Regions from separate parts of the Wansuia hejianensis genome, predicted to be linked through region 2. Evidence: a T-box and tRNA genes for the amino acid it is inferred to sense, from the RefSeq annotation. Region 2 holds a T-box; the other holds one or more tRNA genes.

Region 1 (4,233 bases), 930 kb from region 2:
AACCGGTCTTGTGGCGAGGCAGGGGTGGATACCCGGACGAAAACAGCGGGGGACCTACAGCTGTAGACTTTGGAGCAAACGAAGAAATACTGGCGCCAATAGATTACAATCAGCCAGTGGTTGCCGTCTGAAACTATACCGATGACACTTTAGGTGGGACTGGGCGTAGCGTTTCAGAGCACCTGAAAAGCTGGGTATCCAAACACTCCGCTCCTAACCGATCAATTGGAAACAATACCGAAATTTTAATAATATACTTGCCATAAAACGCAATTGCATGATATAATTCATTTGAATAGTTTTCCTCTGTCTGAACGGAGGAGTATATGAGCTGTAGGAAGAAGTTAAAAGAACTCACTATAAAAGACAATTTTATGTTTGGGGCTGTTATGTCCATGGAAGATAACTGCCGTCAGTTTTTGGAACTGGTGATGAAGCTCAGGATCGGGGAAATCTGTATAAGTTCAGAAAAAAGCATTTTGTTCCATCCAGAATACAGAGGGGTCCGTCTTGACGTCTATGCTGTTGATGACAGGAATTCACATTATAACGTTGAAATGCAGGTGATACGCAGGGCTGAGCTTAGTAAACGCGCCCGTTATTACCACAGCCAGATGGATATGGAGCTGCTCCGGCCGGGGAATGATTATGCGGAGCTTCCTGATACTTATGTGATTTTTATCTGTGATTTTGATCCTTTTGATCAGGGGCTTTATTGCTACACCTTTGAGAATATTTGCTTGGAAAATGGGATACTGAAGCTGAATGAAGGCTGCCGCAGCATTTTTCTCAGCACTTGTGGAAGAGTCCGGCAGGGTGTTTCCGAAGGTCTGGTTCAATTTCTCAGGTTTGTCAAGGCAGATCTGAGGGAAAGTCAGGAAGAGTTTGAGAACGATTTTGTTAAGCAGCTTCAGGCATCTGTAAAGAAAGTAAAATCCAGCAGAGAGATGGAGGAACGTTTTATGGTTTTAGAAGAAATGTTAAAGGATGAACGCGCAGAGGGAATTAATCAGGGAATTACTCAGGGAATTGCCCGGGGGACTGCTGAATCATTGCTGGGACTTCTGGAAGCTAAGGGTACGGTGCCGGAAGAATTAAAAAACAAAGTGCTGTCTGAACCAGACCTGGATTGCCTGAGAACTTGGCACAGGATTGCGATCCATGCCAGCTCTGTTCAGCAATTTATGGCAGAAATCCAGGCAGTTAAGTAAGATACAGTAATCACACATTTTCGCTGTCGCGGACCTCACCGGTCATGATAGCTGATTGCCTCTCAATTTGTGCTTCTGCAATCACAACAGCAATACCACGGCCGGAATATTGGGGGCACGCGGGGAGCATATCACGAAGCGTGCTCCCCAGTGCCGTCTCATCACGTTTGTGGAAGCAGGTCTCATCACCTGATGTCCACGTCTTTCAACCTTATCTAACTATCAATGCCAGCTCTGGCAATTTCAATCATCTAAAGAACAGAGGAATTCTATTCACTAATCCCATCTATGAATACCTGGCCATACCGGCTCACACTTCCAATGTCCTTGGCTCCCGCATGCAAGCCCGTTTCGCCTCACTGCTGACGTCCAAAGTTTTCACAGTAAACAGGTGTGTTTACTGACGCAGGCATCGCCAGTTTTGAAAAACAACTGCAAAGAACCAGATAAAGGCTACGCACATGTGGCAATTTCTGCCTTGATTATATTTCAGAATCTGATATACTTTATTCCTGAGGATTTTTTCATGGTACAGGTCGGGCAGCACCATCTAATGAACTATTTGTGGAGGCACTTTCCTTTTCCTGTATTGTACAAAGAGTCCGGCAAGCCGGATTCGAGTGCCGGAGCGCGGTCACCCCAGCAGCCATATTTCCTTAGCGCGGAGTGCGCATCCCCCGGAGGGTTTTATATCATAGGACGTACTTTCCTATGATACAAGAAAGAATCTCGCAAGCGAGATTCTCCGCCTGCGGCGGGTTGCATTTGCAACACTCTTCCTCTCCGCCGAAGTGCGATCCCCCGGAGGGTTTTTATATCATAGGACGCACTTTCCTATGATACAAGAAAGAATCTCGCAAGCGAGATTCTCCGCCTGCGGCGGGTTGCATTTGCAACACTCTTCCTCTCCGCCGAAGTGCGATCCCCCGGAGGGTTTTTATATCATAGGACGCACTTTCCTATGATATAAAAAAGCCTGCAGCCAATGGCTGCAGACTCTGAATCAGCCGGAAATCAGACTCGAACTGACGACCCCTTCATTACGAGTGAAGTGCTCTACCAACTGAGCTATTCCGGCACTGTGCGTTTGCACAACGTTTATTATACATGATTTTCAGAAAATTTCAACACCTAAATTTATAATTCATTAAAAAACAGGAGATTTTTATGAGCGACATCGAAAGAAGAAACCTGGATATACTCGAACAGCATTTTCGGGATGGTTGCAAACTCAACTGTATCCAGAAGCTTGGCGTAGAGATCGAGCATTTTATCGTCCATGAGGACACTGGCGCCAGCGTGACGTATTATGAAGAATGCGGTGTGGAATACCTGCTTCACGAAATTGAATCTTACTACCCACGCCATTACTACGAGGGAGAACATCTGCTGGGACTATATAACAACGACTGTTCGATCAGCCTGGAACCGGCCGGGCAGCTGGAGATCAGCATTGTCCCCAAAGAGAGCATACGGGTGATTCAGAAGATTTATCAGACTTTTCTCAGGCAGCTGCTGCCAGTTCTCCAGCGCTGCGGATATCGTCTGGTTACTTTGGGATATCAGCCGGTCAGCCGCGCAGACGACCTTCCGCTGATCCCTAAAAAACGGTACGATTACATGGATCAGTATTTCCAGTCCTCCGGCACCAGAGGGCGCAATATGATGCGCGGCACAGCAGCTACCCAGGTCTCTATTGACTACTGTTGTGAAAAAGATTTTCAGCGCAAATATAAGAGCGCCTATCTGCTGATGCCTGCTTTAAAGCTTCTGACCGACAACACTCCGGTATTTGAGGGCGCGCCCTATCAGGGCTGCCTGGCCAGAACCTACATCTGGAATAATGTGGACAGCGTCCGCTGCGGCATGATCCCAGGCACTTTCCGGCCTGATTTCGGCTTCCGGTCCTATGCGGAATACCTCTGGAATCTTCCGCTGATATTCCTCCCAACGCCGGAGGGTTCTGTCTACACGGGCAGCCGTCCTGTGAAAGATATCTGGAAAGACCATCTGATCACACCAGAGGACGTGGAGCATATCCTCTCCATGACCTTTCTGGACGTGCGCGTGAAGCACTATGTGGAAATCCGCGGCGCAGACAGCATGCCTTTTGAATATGTCATGGCCTATCTCGCCCTGATTAAGGGACTCTTCTTTAAACCTGAGGTTCTGGAAGAGCTTTTGGCACAATATCCTGTCACAGAACAGAATATACTGGATGCAGAGAACCACCTGATGAAAAAAGGCTATGACAGCGAAATATACGGCCAGCCGGCTTCCGTATTCCTATGGAAGCTGCTGGATCTGGCCGAAGACCATCTGGAAGACGGAGAGGCGCTCTGCCTTCTGCCCTTCCGCAAAAACATTCAGAAGCGTATGACGCTGGCAAAGGAGTATTATGGAATCTATCCGCAGACAATACCAACAAATCATAGAAGAAAATTTTGAAGAAAATTACCAGGCTGCTTTGAAGACTAAGGACTATCTGGAACATTCCTCTGTGGCCTACCATGGACGCTGCGTACGGACATTGCAGATCCCCAAGGTTTTCACACCTGAGGTTGCTGAAAAATACGGGGAAATTGTCACCGTCACTTATGGGATATTTGAAAAGGTGATCCGGGAATATCTTGAGAATCCGGAGTATCGTAAGCTTTTCCCTTTTTCCAGAGAACTGGAAGATCTGATCCTGGTTCCCCGGGGATACGACAGCTTGCTTCCCATTGCCAGGTTTGATATTTTCTATAACGAAGAAGACGATTCTTTTAAATTCTGTGAGATCAATACAGACGGGACCAGCGCCATGAACGAAGACTACGTTCTGAATCAGGCTCTGGAGCTGAACCCGGCGCATCAGGAGATGAAACGGCGGTATGCATTTTCATCCTATGAGCTATATGATTCATGGGTTCAGACCTTCCTGAACATCTACGGTACTTACAAAGGCAGGGTGGATCATCCCCATGTGGCGATCGTGGATTTTCTTGAAAACGCATCCATTACCGAATTTGAAGAATTCCAA
Region 2 (4,233 bases):
GTGATTATAATTACGTGTTCGACCCGGTTGTCCATCTGAAACGGTTTTTCGGAGAAGGAGGCAGGAAGGGAGAATACCTTTTCCTGATCGATGAAGCCCATAACCTGGTAGAACGGGGACGGGAGATGTACAGCGCCAGCCTGTATAAAGAAGATTTCCTGGAGATGAAAAAAAAGCTGAGAGCTTACAGTAAGAAGCTGGAAAAGGCCCTGGAGCGCTGCAACCATCAACTGCTGGTCAATAAACGGGAGTGTGATGAGTGCAGAGAGCTGGAATCAGTGGGCAGCTTTGTGCTGTTACTGACAGGGCTTCTGGGCGAACTGGAGGAATTCCTTCCGGAGCTGGCAGAAGGGAGTCTGAGAAAAGAGGTATTGGAATTTTACTTTCAGGCCCGGTCCTTCGCGTCAATCTATGAGCTGGTAGATGAGAACTATCTGATTTATACCAGGCATACGGAGGAAGGAAAATTCCAGCTGAAGCTGTTCTGTGTTAATCCGGCCGTAAACCTGCAGAATTGCCTGGACAGGGGGAGAAGTACGGTGTTCCTGTCGGCCACGCTGCTGCCGGTCAGGTATTATCAGAGTCTCTTGAGCGCCCGCACGGACGATTATGCAGTATATATCCCATCGCCCTTCGCCCCGTCCAATCGGTATCTGGCAATCGGCAGCGATGTGAGCAGCAGGTATAAGCGCAGGACCCGGGAAGAATATGTACGGATGGCTTCCTATATCCGGCAGGTCACGATGGGACGGCGTGGCAACTATCTGGTGTTCTTTCCGTCTTACCGGATGCTCTCTGAAGTTTATGGGATTTTTGAACAGGAATTCCTTCCGGCAGCCCCGGATGGCTGCCGGTGTGTCTGTCAGACTCCGTCCATGGGAGAGGCGGCCAGAGAAGATTTCCTGGCGGGCTTTCAGGATGAGGATGGGCGCACGTTGATTGGTTTCTGTGTGATGGGGGGCATTTTTGCAGAAGGCATTGATCTGAGCGGAAAACGGCTGATCGGGGCAATCGTCGTAGGGACAGGGCTGCCCCAGATCGGCGATGAACGGGAGCTGCTGCGCCGTTTTTATGACCGGAAAGGAGAAAACGGTTTTGACTTCGCCTACCGGTTCCCGGGAATGAATAAAGTTCTTCAGTCTGCCGGCAGGGTGATCCGAACCACAGAGGACCAGGGAGTGATCCTGCTGCTGGACGAGCGGTTCCGGCTCCGGGAGTACCGGGACCTGTTCCCCAGGGAATGGTCGGATTGCCGGCTGTGTACCCTCCAGACCGTCGCCGGTGAAATCAGAGAATTCTGGGACCGCATCGGGTGCTGATAGGGCGCGGGAATCCGTCGGGTCTCAGGAAAAGGACTGTATAAACGCTTTGGCGGCCTGGGGAACCGGGAGGTGGGCGTTGTGGGCGATGACCAGCTCCCGCGTGGGAAGCGGCTCTGTGATATGGACCTGAAAGAGGGTTCCGGTACTGGTCAGGCAGTAGTCTGGGACGAAAGCGACGCCGAGTCCGATATTCGCCAGATCGATCAGCAGGTCATTGCTGCCCAGCTCGATTTCCGGCACCAGGTCCAGCTGGTGCTGCTGGAATAGCTGATGGAGGAATTCGCTGGTGGTGCTTTTCCGGTCCAGCATCAGGATCGGATGGTTCAGCAGCTCCTTTAGGGAGATGGCCTTGTCCATCAGTTCGGGATAATATTCCCGGCTGGCGATAAATACATCCTGGAAGGTGTGGATCGGGATGGATTTCATGCGTTCCGGGAGGTGGGAATTGGGATAGTTGGTGACGATCAAGTCCACCTGCCCGGATTCCAGGAGATCCACGCATTTCGTGGAGGTCTGATTGGTCACCTTGATGTGGACATTGGGATATTCCTTGTGAAACTGGTTCAGATAAGGGACCAGGAAATAGCGGCAGATTGTATCGCTGGCTCCGATGCGCAGCTGGCCGCCGCCCAGGGTGCTGGATTCCATGAGCTGGGCTTCTCCACGCTTAATCAGGTTGATGGCAGGCTCTACGTAGCGCAGAAGAATCTCACCCTCCGGCGTCAGCTGTACCCGCTTGGTGCTGCGGATGAAGAGAGTGATACCCAGTTTCTTTTCCAGCACTTTGACAGACTGGCTGACGGCTGACTGAGAGATGAACAGTTGTTTGGAAGCTTCCGAAAAGCTCAGGGAAACGGCTACGTGATAAAAGACTTTATATAACTCATAATTAATATCCATGATAAGACCTCCTTATAAAAAGTATAAAGAGGAAAAGTTAGTATGTCAACAGTTTCATTTATCTGGAGCTTCAGAAAAGAAGCAAGCCGCTCTTCTATGTGAAGCTGTCCCGGACAAAGCTGGCTAGTACGGTGAAAAGTTAAGAGAAACTCCGGCGTTGACAAATAAAAGAATGGTGTTATAATGAATGAAAACACAGATATAAGCATATAAATGAAAGCGCTGAAGAGAAGAGTAAGCTGCGGCAATGTCACAGAGAGGGATGGAACGGTGGAAGCATCCCGGCAGGAACCAGCTGAAGACCATCTCGGAGCGGCCCCAATCAGGCCCGGTGATTCCGTTATCGTCATAATGAAGTGGTTCTGAATGCAGATTCAGGACAATCAGGGTGGAACCGCGAATTCAAAAGTATTCGTCCCTTGCCGTTTCTCAGGAAACTGCAGGGAATGAATACTTTTTTTGTTCAGCCGGCCTGTCTATTTATTCTTAAGCTGAAAAGGAGAGAGGAATATGATTATTACGTTGAAGGATGGATCAACCAAGGAGTACAGTTCACCGATGTCTGTGCTGGATATTGCCAGGGACATCAGCGAGGGTCTGGGGCGCATGGCTACGGCCGGCGAATTAAACGGGGAGGTTGTAGATTTAAGGCATGAAGTTGATGAGGATTGCAGTTTGAATATTCTGACCGCAAATGATCCGGAAGGCCTGGCTGCTTATCGCCATACGACTTCCCACATCATGGCTCAGGCCATTAAGCGCCTGTACCCTCAGGCGAAGCTAGCCATCGGGCCGTCTATTGCGGACGGATTTTACTATGATATAGATATTGAAGGCGGCTTCACTCCGGAGGATCTGGAGAAAATTGAAGCAGAGATGAAAAAGATCATCAAAGAAGCGCTTCCCCTGAAACGATTTACTCTGCCCAGGGATGAGGCAGTCGCCTTCATGAGGGATCGGCAGGAGCCGTATAAGGTCGAACTGATTGAGGATTTGCCGGAGGGCTCAGAGATTAGTTTTTATGAGCAGGGCGAGTTTGTGGACCTCTGCGCGGGTCCCCATCTGATGAGTACCAAGCCGGTGAAGGCGTTTAAGCTGACCAGTCTGGCCGGTGCCTACTGGAGAGGGAATGAGCACAACAAGATGCTGACCCGCATCTATGGTACAGCTTTTGCTAAGAAGAGTGATCTGGACGATTATCTGACGATGATGGAAGAGGCTAAAAAGCGTGACCACAGAAAGCTGGGAAAAGAACTGGGACTGTTCATGATGAATGATGCCGGACCGGGTTTCCCATTCTTCCTTCCGAAGGGTATGATATTGAAAAACGCGCTGCTGGATTACTGGCATGAGCTTCATAACCGGAACGGCTATCAGGAGATCGCCACGCCGATCATCCTGAACAGGAGCCTGTGGGAGACTTCCGGCCACTGGGATCACTATAAGGATAATATGTATACGACGGTGATCGACGAGCAGGATTATGCGATCAAGCCCATGAACTGTCCCGGCGGCGTTCTGGTGTATCAGTCGGAACCGCGCTCTTACCGTGATCTTCCCCTGCGTCTGGGTGAGCTGGGAATTGTCCACCGTCATGAGAAGTCAGGACAGCTTCACGGGCTGATGCGTGTACGCTGCTTCACCCAGGATGATGCCCATATTTTTATGACTCCGGATCAGATCAGAGATGAGATCAAAGGGGTTGCAAAGCTGATCGATGAGGTCTACAGCCTGTTTGGATTCAAATATCATGTAGAGCTGTCTACCAGGCCGGAGAATTCCATGGGAAGCGACGAGGACTGGGAGATGGCCACAGAAGCGCTGAGGGGCGCCCTGGATGACCTGGGTCTGGAATATGCGGTCAACGAGGGCGACGGTGCCTTCTACGGTCCCAAGATTGATTTCCATCTGCAGGATTCTATCGGAAGAACTTGGCAGTGCGGAACGATCCAGTTGGATTTCCAGCTGCCGCTGCGCTTCCAGCTGGAATACACAGGAGCTGACGGAGAAA

The links. The T-box of region 2 lies ahead of thrS (threonine--tRNA ligase). A T-box ahead of a tRNA ligase gene usually reads a tRNA of that ligase, here a tRNA-Thr.
Region 1: it has a tRNA-Thr gene. The T-box ahead of thrS (threonine--tRNA ligase) is inferred to sense a tRNA for this amino acid. The anticodon was not compared.

What each region holds. Positions count from the first base shown of each region.
Region 1 covers NZ_CP060635.1:629,230-633,462, reverse strand. The annotation lists gene H9Q79_RS02970 (Rpn family recombination-promoting nuclease/putative transposase) at 327-1,211, shown strand; tRNA gene H9Q79_RS02965 (tRNA-Thr) at 2,217-2,289, opposite strand; gene H9Q79_RS02960 (glutamate-cysteine ligase family protein) at 2,379-3,659, shown strand; gene H9Q79_RS02955 (ATP-grasp domain-containing protein) at 3,610-4,233, shown strand, end outside.
Region 2 covers NZ_CP060635.1:3,649,507-3,653,739, forward strand. The annotation lists gene H9Q79_RS16735 (ATP-dependent DNA helicase) at 1-1,319, shown strand, start outside; gene H9Q79_RS16740 (LysR family transcriptional regulator) at 1,344-2,222, opposite strand; T-box leader at 2,436-2,645, shown strand; gene thrS (threonine--tRNA ligase) at 2,733-4,233, shown strand, end outside.